Regions from separate parts of the Streptomyces sp. NPDC050842 genome, predicted to be linked through region 1. Evidence: riboswitches for the same ligand, from Rfam matches in the RefSeq annotation. Region 1 holds a riboswitch; the other holds the start of a gene.
The links. Region 1 has a riboswitch for cyclic di-AMP ahead of ACIBG6_RS36930 (peptidoglycan DD-metalloendopeptidase family protein). Riboswitches for the same ligand answer to the same signal wherever they lie in the genome.
Positions count from the first base shown of each region.

Region 2: linked by a shared signal. The riboswitch ahead of ACIBG6_RS26750 (M23 family metallopeptidase) and the one ahead of ACIBG6_RS36930 (peptidoglycan DD-metalloendopeptidase family protein) in region 1 are both predicted to bind cyclic di-AMP.

Region 1 covers NZ_JBITGA010000016.1:17,897-22,087, reverse strand. The annotation lists gene ACIBG6_RS36945 (helix-turn-helix domain-containing protein) at 1-542, shown strand, start outside; gene ACIBG6_RS36940 (DUF6126 family protein) at 594-749, shown strand; gene ACIBG6_RS36935 (tyrosine-protein phosphatase) at 756-1,577, opposite strand; cyclic di-AMP (ydaO/yuaA leader) riboswitch at 1,972-2,128, shown strand; gene ACIBG6_RS36930 (peptidoglycan DD-metalloendopeptidase family protein) at 2,133-3,194, shown strand; gene ACIBG6_RS36925 (SGNH/GDSL hydrolase family protein) at 3,345-4,139, shown strand; gene ACIBG6_RS36920 (STM4011 family radical SAM protein) at 4,126-4,191, opposite strand, start outside.
Region 2 covers NZ_JBITGA010000008.1:129,509-133,699, reverse strand. The annotation lists gene ACIBG6_RS26765 (GNAT family N-acetyltransferase) at 1-51, opposite strand, end outside; gene ACIBG6_RS26760 (HPr family phosphocarrier protein) at 227-508, shown strand; gene ACIBG6_RS26755 (GntR family transcriptional regulator) at 679-1,362, opposite strand; gene ACIBG6_RS26750 (M23 family metallopeptidase) at 1,558-2,340, opposite strand; cyclic di-AMP (ydaO/yuaA leader) riboswitch at 2,353-2,516, opposite strand; gene ACIBG6_RS26745 (M16 family metallopeptidase) at 2,718-4,085, opposite strand; gene ACIBG6_RS26740 (M16 family metallopeptidase) at 4,112-4,191, opposite strand, start outside.

The DNA of each region.
Region 1 (4,191 bases):
GCCGCCGGGGACTCACCCTGGAGGCCGCCGCCCAGCGGGCCGGCCTCTCGCCGGCCCACCTCTCCCGGCTGGAGACGGGGAACCGGCAACCCTCGCTGCCGATGCTGCTCGCCCTCGCCCGTATCTACGGTACGACGGTCTCCGAGCTCCTCGGCGAGGCTCCGCCCGAGCGCGACCCCGTCGTCCGTGCGGGCCGCTCCGATCCCGTCGAGGCCGACGGCTGGATCTACCGGCAGGCCGGCGGCGCCGGGCGGGCGCTCCAGTGCCTGCGCGTCCACGTGCCGTACGCCACCCGGGCCGACATCGTGCGCGTCCACCCCGGCGAGGAGTGGATCCACGTCCTGGAAGGCCGGGTGCGGCTCGCGCTCGGCGACGCCGTCCACGTCCTCGATCCCGGGGACAGCGCGCACTTCGACTCGCTGACCCCGCACCGCATCGGCGCCGCCACTCCCGGCGGGGCCGAGCTGCTGTTCGTCCACACCCTGATGCAGAGCCCCGTCGCCGAGCTGTGCCTCGGCGACGGAACCCCGCACCGCCGCTGATCCCGCATGCCTCCTCGTGAGAACGTGCCCCTTCGTCAGAAAAGGACCGAGATGTCCGAGAAGTCACGACCTGTCACCGGCGAGGAGCGCGGGGAAGGCAAGTTCCCCAAGGGCCTGGTCCTCCGCCTCTTCGCGTACCTCGTCGCCGGGCACCTCTTCGCCGGCTTCCTCTACCTGCTCTTCATGCTGGGCGGGCAGAACCAGTAGGCGGGACTACGCCTCGACGAGGAACTGCTCCCGCAGCCGTTCGCGGGTCTCGGGGGCCAGCTTCAGTCCCTCCGTGAGGTAGGTCTCCACCGAGCCCCACGTCGCCTCGATCGTCTCGAAGGAGCCCCGCAGGTACTCCACCCGCGCGTCGAAGAGCGGGCTCAGCAGCTCCATCACCTCGGGCGACATCGCGTCCGCGGTGGTGGAGCTGCGGCGCACCTTGTAGCGGCGGTGCGGGTCGTTCGACTTCACGTAGTCCGCCTCGATCGCCTCGCGCTCGACGCCGAGGGCGAGCAGCGTGATCGCGATGGAGAGGCCGGCGCGGTCCTTGCCCGCCGCGCAGTGCATCAGCGCCGGAACGCTGTCCTCGGCCATGGAGTGCAGGATCCGGCTGTGCTCCGAGGTCCGCTGGACCACCATCTTCCGGTACGAGTCGGACATTCGGGCCGCCGCTTTGCCGTCGCCCAGGATGTCCCGCAGCTGCTCGATGTCGCCGTCGCGCACCAGCTTCCAGAACTCCTTGCCGTCGGCCGGGTCGTTGAGAGGTATGTTCACGTTCCGCACGCCGGGGAGCTCGACGTCCGCGCCCTCGACCTTGCGGTCGGCCTCGTTGCGGAAGTCGAAGATGGTGTGCAGGCCGAGCGAGGCGAGGAAGGCGGCGTCGGACTCGGTGGCGTGGGCGAGGTGGCCGCTGCGGAAGAGGCGCCCGGGCCGCACGGCGCGCCCGTCCGTCGTCGGCAGGCCGCCCACGTCCCGGAAGTTGCGGACCTCGGCCAGCTCGGGTTCGTTCGCTTCGGTGGGCGGGACCTGCGGCAGCTGCTGCGTCACGAATGCTCCTGGGGGGTCGTCGTTCGGGGGCCCGATGCGAGATCGGTGCCTGGCGCAATCATCCAGGTGGGACAGGGTCGGCGCACCCCCTCGGACGGGAATGGGTGATCTGTCCGAAATGAGGCGTTAAGGGGAACGCGCCCTGTTTACAGGCGAGATGGGCGATGCCGCGTGAGCAGGGTCATAGATGTGACGGATCGTGGCCGAAGGCGCCGGGCAATTGCCGTACGGAAAAAGGAAATCGAAGGACCGTCATCGACGGAGGGTGACCGGAATTCCGCCCGAATTGCGTCCCCGGTAATGCCGGAGGAAATCTGCGGCTTGTTCGCTCCGACCCCGCTCGTCTAGCGTCACCGTCAATCCGGTCGGACCGCCGAATCCTGCCACCGTCCGGAATCCGCACTCATCCCATGCGTGGCAGGAGCGGGGGACCCAGGAAGTACGCCGGTCCCGCGACAACAGGACGGCTCGGGGTGAAGCCGCGTGAGAACGCGGCCGGGCATCTCCAGTCCGAACCCGACAGCTCACCTCGTAGGCGCCGGAGAGGAATTCGCCATGCCCGCGAAGGGTAAGCACCGCCGTCCCAAGATCAATTCCATCACGCGTGGCCTCGTCGTCGCCAGCACGGGAGGCGCCGTCGTCGCGCTTCCGCTCCTCGGCGCCACCGGAGCCCACGCCGCCGAGCAGGCCGCCCCGGCCGCCGTCCCCGCCCAGGCCGTCGCCGCCGCCGCTCAGGCGAAGGCGCCCGCCGCCCTCCAGGCCGCGCCCACCGCCGCCGCGAAGGCCGCGCCGAAGACGTACTCCGTCGTCAGCGGCGACTACCTGTCGAAGATCGCCTCCGAGCACCACCTCGCCGGCGGCTGGCAGAAGCTCTACGCGGACAATCGCCAGGTCGTCGGCGAGAACCCCTCGCTGATCCTGCCCGGCATGAAGCTCACGCTCGGCGCGAAGAACACCGCCGCCGCTCCGAAGAGCGCCGCGCCCAAGGCCGCCGCGCCCAAGGCCGCCGCGCCCAAGGCCGCCGCGCCCAAGGCCGCCGCTCCGAAGGCGGCTCCGAAGGCCGCCGCGAAGGCCGCTCCCCAGAGCTCCGAGAAGAACGGCGACACCACGCGCGCCTCCCGGAGCAGCGAGCGCGCCTCCGCCCCGGCCGCCGAGTCCTCCTCGTCGCAGTCGTCGCAGACCTCCCAGCCGTCGGGGGCCTCGACCTCCGCGTCCGGCTGGGTCGCCCCGGTCAGCGGCGGCTTCTCCACGCCGTACCGCGCCTCCGGCTCCATGTGGTCCTCCGGCTACCACACCGGTGTCGACTTCATCGCCTCCTCCGGCACCACCGTCCGCGCCGTCGGCGCCGGCACGGTCGTCTCCGCCGGCTGGAGCGGCGCCTACGGCAACGAGGTCGTCATCCAGCACGCCGACGGCAACTACTCGCAGTACGCGCACCTCTCCTCCCTCTCCGTCTCGTCCGGCCAGACCGTCACCGGCGGCCAGCAGATCGGCCTCTCCGGCTCGACCGGCAACTCCACCGGCCCGCACCTGCACTTCGAGATCCGCACCTCCCCGAGCTACGGCTCCGACGTCGACCCCCTGGCCTACCTGCGCCAGCACGGTGTCTCCGTCTGACGCGGACGCTCTCTGACGGCCCGGCACGTGTGTGCCGGGCCGTCGCCGTATTCCGGCTTGGGAGAATCTTTATCGGTGGCATATGTCACCCTGCGTCAACCCCTCCTTACGGTCGCGTAGGTCACATCCGAAAGGGAAGGATGTGCTCCCGTGGCAGACGATTCGAGATCAAGAGACAAGAACGCATTCGGGTCGTACGCGGCGATCGGTGACAGCTTCACCGAGGGCGTCGGAGACCCCGGGCCCGACGGGACGTACGTCGGCTGGGCGGACCGCTTCGCGGTCCTGCTGGCCGACGAGCTGCCGGAGCACGACGACTTCCGCTACGCCAACCTGGCCGTACGCGGGCGCCTGCTCGACCAGATCGTGGCGGAACAGGTCCCCCGGGCGAAGGAACTCGCCCCCGACCTGGTGACCTTCTGTGCCGGCGGCAACGACATCATCCGGCCCGGCACCGACCCCGACGACGTGGCCGAGCGCTTCGAGCGCGCCGTCGCCGACCTGACCTCCGCCGTCGGCACCGTCATGGTGACCACCGGCTTCGACACCCGTGACATCCCCGTGCTCCGGCACCTGCGCGGGAAGATCGCCACCTACACCGCCCACGTCCGGTCCATCGCGGACCGCTACGACTGCCCGGTCCTCGACCTGTGGTCCCTCAAGTCCGTGCAGGACCTGCGGGCCTGGGACGACGACCGGCTGCACCTCTCGCCCGACGGCCACACCCGCGTCGCCCTGCGCGCCGCCCAGGTCCTCGGCCTGCCGGTGCCCGCCGACCCCGACCAGCCGTGGCCGCCGCGCCCCCCGCGCGGCACGCTGGAGGTCCGCCGCGACGACCTCAACTGGGCCAAGGAGTACCTCGTGCCCTGGATCGGGCGCAGGCTGCGCGGCGAGAGCTCGGGCGACCACGTCGAGGCCAAGCGCCCCGACCTCATGCCCCTGTAGGACCGCCGGGGCCGACGCCGCCGGCCGGGATCCGCTCCAGGACCCCGCCGGC
Region 2 (4,191 bases), on a different contig from region 1:
CGGTGATGCCGGTCGATCCGCCGCTTCCGACTGCTCCGACGCGCTCTGCATGGGGCCAGCCTACGGCCGGTGTGCGACACCGGCACCGGTCGCGCGGCAGGTGCGTGCCGTGCAAGGTGAGGAGGACCGAAAGTCGGTGCGGTCCGGGTCGAAGGTCGGCACGAGCACCGCGCATCACATGAGAGACTGGTCTAGACAACCCGCTTGAGACTTGAAGGGCAACACCATGGCTGAGCGCCGCGTCAACGTCGGCTGGGCCGAGGGCCTCCACGCCCGCCCCGCGTCCATCTTCGTCCGTGCCGCCACGGCTTCCGGCGTTCCGGTGACGATCGCCAAGTCCGACAGCACCCCCGTGAACGCCGCTTCGATGCTCGCGGTGCTCGGCCTGGGCGCGCAGGGCGGCGAGGAGATCGTCCTCGCTTCGGAGGCCGACGGCGCCGAGGTCGCGCTCGACCGTCTCGCGAAGCTGGTCGCCGAGGGTCTCGACGAGCTCCCCGAGACCGTCTGACCCCGCTTTCCCCCGTACGACGCGTTCCCCCGTACGACGCGTTCCCCGTACGACGAAACCGCGACACCCGGAATTCCGGAGGTCGCGGTTTTCACATTTCCGGAGCCGGTGTTTCCGGGCAGCCCAAACAGGCTCCGTCGAATTCCTATTCTTTGTATACGGTGCGCGCGTTAATTCCGGCCGCTCGCCGTGTTGACGACATGTTGCGAAACCCTCACACGACCGCGCTCCGGCCTTTTGAGCCGGTGCAGTCCCAACGAGCGCTCCGCGTGCAGCGCCGTCAGCGCCCTGGCCCGCTCGGCGTCGCCGCGCGCGACGGCGTCCACGATGGCTCCGTGCTCGGACCAGGCCTCCACGGGGTGGGCGGGCTGGTCGACCGCGTACATCCAGGCGATCTTGTGCCGCAGCTGGGTGAGCAGCGCGGTCAGCGCCGGACTGCCGGAGGCCTGCGCCAGCGTCTCGTGGAACCAGCCCCCGAGCGAGCGCAGATCCTCGCCCTGGCCGCGCCTGGCCCGCTCCTGCCCCAGCCTGACCAGGCCGCGGAGGACCTTCAGGTGCGCCTCGGTGCGCCGCTGCGCGGCGCGGGCGGCGCCCAGCGGTTCGAGGAGGGCCCGCATGTCGAGCAGATCGGCCGCCTCCTGCTCGGTGGGCTCGGCGACATGGGCGCCGGCATGGCGGCGGGTGACGACGAAGCCCTCGGACTCCAGGGTGCGCAGGGCCTCACGGACCGGGACACGGGAGACCCCGTAGCGGCGCGCGAGCTGCTCCTCGGTCAGCCGCCCGCCCCGCTCGAAGACACCGGAGACGATGTCGTCCCGGATCGCCGTGCATACCGATTGCGCGGGTACGCGCATGTCCGACCTCCGCCTTGGTCCGCGAGAGACAATTCGAGCGACGCATGTTCCGCGTCCGTTCTGCGTCTGTTCCGCGACTCTATTGCAGCAGGCCGGAATTTCCGATGCCCCCGTGGAATCCAGCGATATGTTTCGGTCAGCGAAAAGCCCCGGCTCAGTACGAGCCGGGGCTTTTGCGACGCGATGCGCGAGGTGTCAGAGGCTGACGCCGCGGGCGCGGAGGTAGGAGATGGGGTTCAGGTCCGAGCCGTAGTCGGAGCCCGTCCGCGCCTCGAAGTGGAGGTGCGGGCCGGTCGAGTTGCCGGACGAGCCCGAGATGCCTATCTGCTGGCCCGGCTCGACGGTCTGGCCGACGTAGACCCCGATGGACGAGAGGTGACCGTACTGGGTGTACGTGCCGTCGTTCATCTGGATGACGATGTTGTTGCCGTACGCGCCGCCCCAGCCGGCCTCGACGACGGTGCCGGAGCCGACGGAGACGACCGAGCTGCCGTAGGAGGCGTGGAAGTCGATGCCGGAGTGGCTGCCGGAGGACCAGAGCGAGCCGCCGGTCTTGTAGCCGGTGGTCACGTACGAGCCGGCCACGGGGAGCTGGAAGGAGGCGAGTCGCCGGCGCTCGGCCTCGCGGGCGGCGCGCTCGCGCTCCTCGCGGACCTCCTTGGCACGGGCCTCGGCCTTGCGCTTCGCCTCGGCGCGGGCCTCGGCCTGGGCCTTCGCCTTGACGATGGCCTCGAAGGCCTCTTGCTCCTGGGCGGCGGCCTGGGCGTCGATCCGGTCCGCGAGCGAGTCCTCGGTGATCACCTGCGTGAGGCCGGTGTCCTCGGCGGAGCGGTTGTCCGTGTCGGCGGCGAGCGCCGGGGAAGCGAAGGTTCCGATGACGCCGGTGGTGGCGAGCGTCGCGACGCCGGCGATGCCCACGCTGCGGCGCGCCATCCGGCTCGGACCACGATGCTTCCCGGTGGCACGGGTGAACGCCATGTAGGGGCTGATCCTTTCCTTCCTTCTCGCCTACCGGGTTAGCTGACGGGTTCGGAGCAGGAAGGTCTCCTACGAGCCCCTCCGTACGTGACGAAGGCGCCCGATTCACCCCAGGGACTGTGTGGGTCCCCGGCTCCCCAGGCTCGCGCCTGACGGGGACTCGGCGATGACTGTCCGTTGCCGCGAATGCGGCACGTGCAACTGACGAACAGCCGCACCGACGCTATGGGATCGTCTGTCAATCACCAAACAGACACGCCTGTTTGTAAGACATGCCACAGGGCAGACAGCCACCCTTGCCCTCAATACGGACAAAGCGGAAGGCCTCGACGAAATCATGACGTCGAGGCCTTCCGTCGCCGGGTCGGCGCGTGCGATCAGCCGGTCACCACGGTGACTTCACCGATGCCGAGCGCGCGCACCGGCTCCGCGATCTGTGCCGCGTCGCCCACGAGCACGGTCACGAGCCGGTCCACGGGGAAGGCGTTGACGACGGCCGCGGTCGCCTCGACCGTGCCCGTCTCGGCGAGCCGCGCGTACAACTGGGCCTGGTAGTCGTCCGGGAGGTGCTGCTCGACCTGGTCGGCGAGCGTCCCGGCGACCGAGGCGGCCGTCTCGTACTTGAGCGGTGCCACGCCCACCAGGTTCTGCACGGCCGTCTCGCGCTCGGCGTCGGTGAGGCCCTCCGCGGCGAGGGTCCGCAGCACCTTCCACAGGTCGTCAAGTGCCGGGCCGGTGTTGGGGGTGTCGATCGAGCCGCTGATGGCGAGCATCGAGGCACCGTTCCCCTCGGCGTCGGAGCGGAGCACCTGCCCGAAGGCCCGCACGCCGTACGTGTAGCCCTTCTCCTCACGCAGGACGCGGTCGAGCCGCGAGGTGAGGGTGCCACCGAGGCAGTACGTGCCCAGGACCTGGGCAGCCCAGACGCTGTCGTGCCGGTCGGCGCCGATCCGGCCGATCAGCAACTGGGTCTGGACCGCGCCGGGACGGTCCACGATGACGACCCGTCCGGTGTCGTCGGCCGTGATCGGCGGCATCGGCAGCGGCTCGGCCGGCTCGCCCGTCCAGGCGCCCAGGGTCTCGGCGAGGACCTTGTCCAGGTCGACGCCGGTCAGGTCGCCGACGACCACCGCGGTGGCCGTGGCGGGCCGGACGTACGCCTCGTAGAAGGCGCGGACCGCGGCGGCGTCGATCGCCTCGACGGTCTCCTCGGTGCCCTGACGCGGCCGGGACATCCGGGCCTCGGCCGGGAACAGCTCCTTGGAGAGCTGCTTGGCGGCGCGGCGGGCCGGGTTGGCCGTCTCGTGCGGGATCTCGTCGAGGCGGTTGCGCACGAGGCGCTCGATCTCGGTGTCCAAGAACGCCGGGGCGATCAGCGCCTCGGAGAGCAGCCCGAGCGCCTTGGGCAGCCGGGAGACGGGCACCTCGAGGGAGACCCGCACGCCCGGGTGGTCCGCGTGCGCGTCGAGCGTGGCGCCGCAGCGCTCCAGCTCGGCCGCGAACTCCTCGGCGTCACGCTGGTCCGTGCCCTCGGAGAGCGCGCGGGCCATGATCGTGGCGACGCCGTCGAGACCGGCCGGCTCGGCGTCCAGCGGAGCCGGCAGGAAGAGCTCCACGGCCACGACCTGCTGGCCGGGGCGGTGGCTGGTCAGCAGGGTCAGGCCGTTGGCCAGGGAGCCGCGGTCCGGGGCCGGGAACGCCCAGGGCCTGGCGACGCCCGGCGCGGGCTGCGGGTGGAAGTCCATGCTCGTCAAAGACACGGCAGCGTCGGTCACTGGTCCGCTCCCTCTTCCTCGTCGCTGTCGCTCTCGCTCTGTTCGGTGGCCACCGGCTCGTAGACGAGCACCGCGC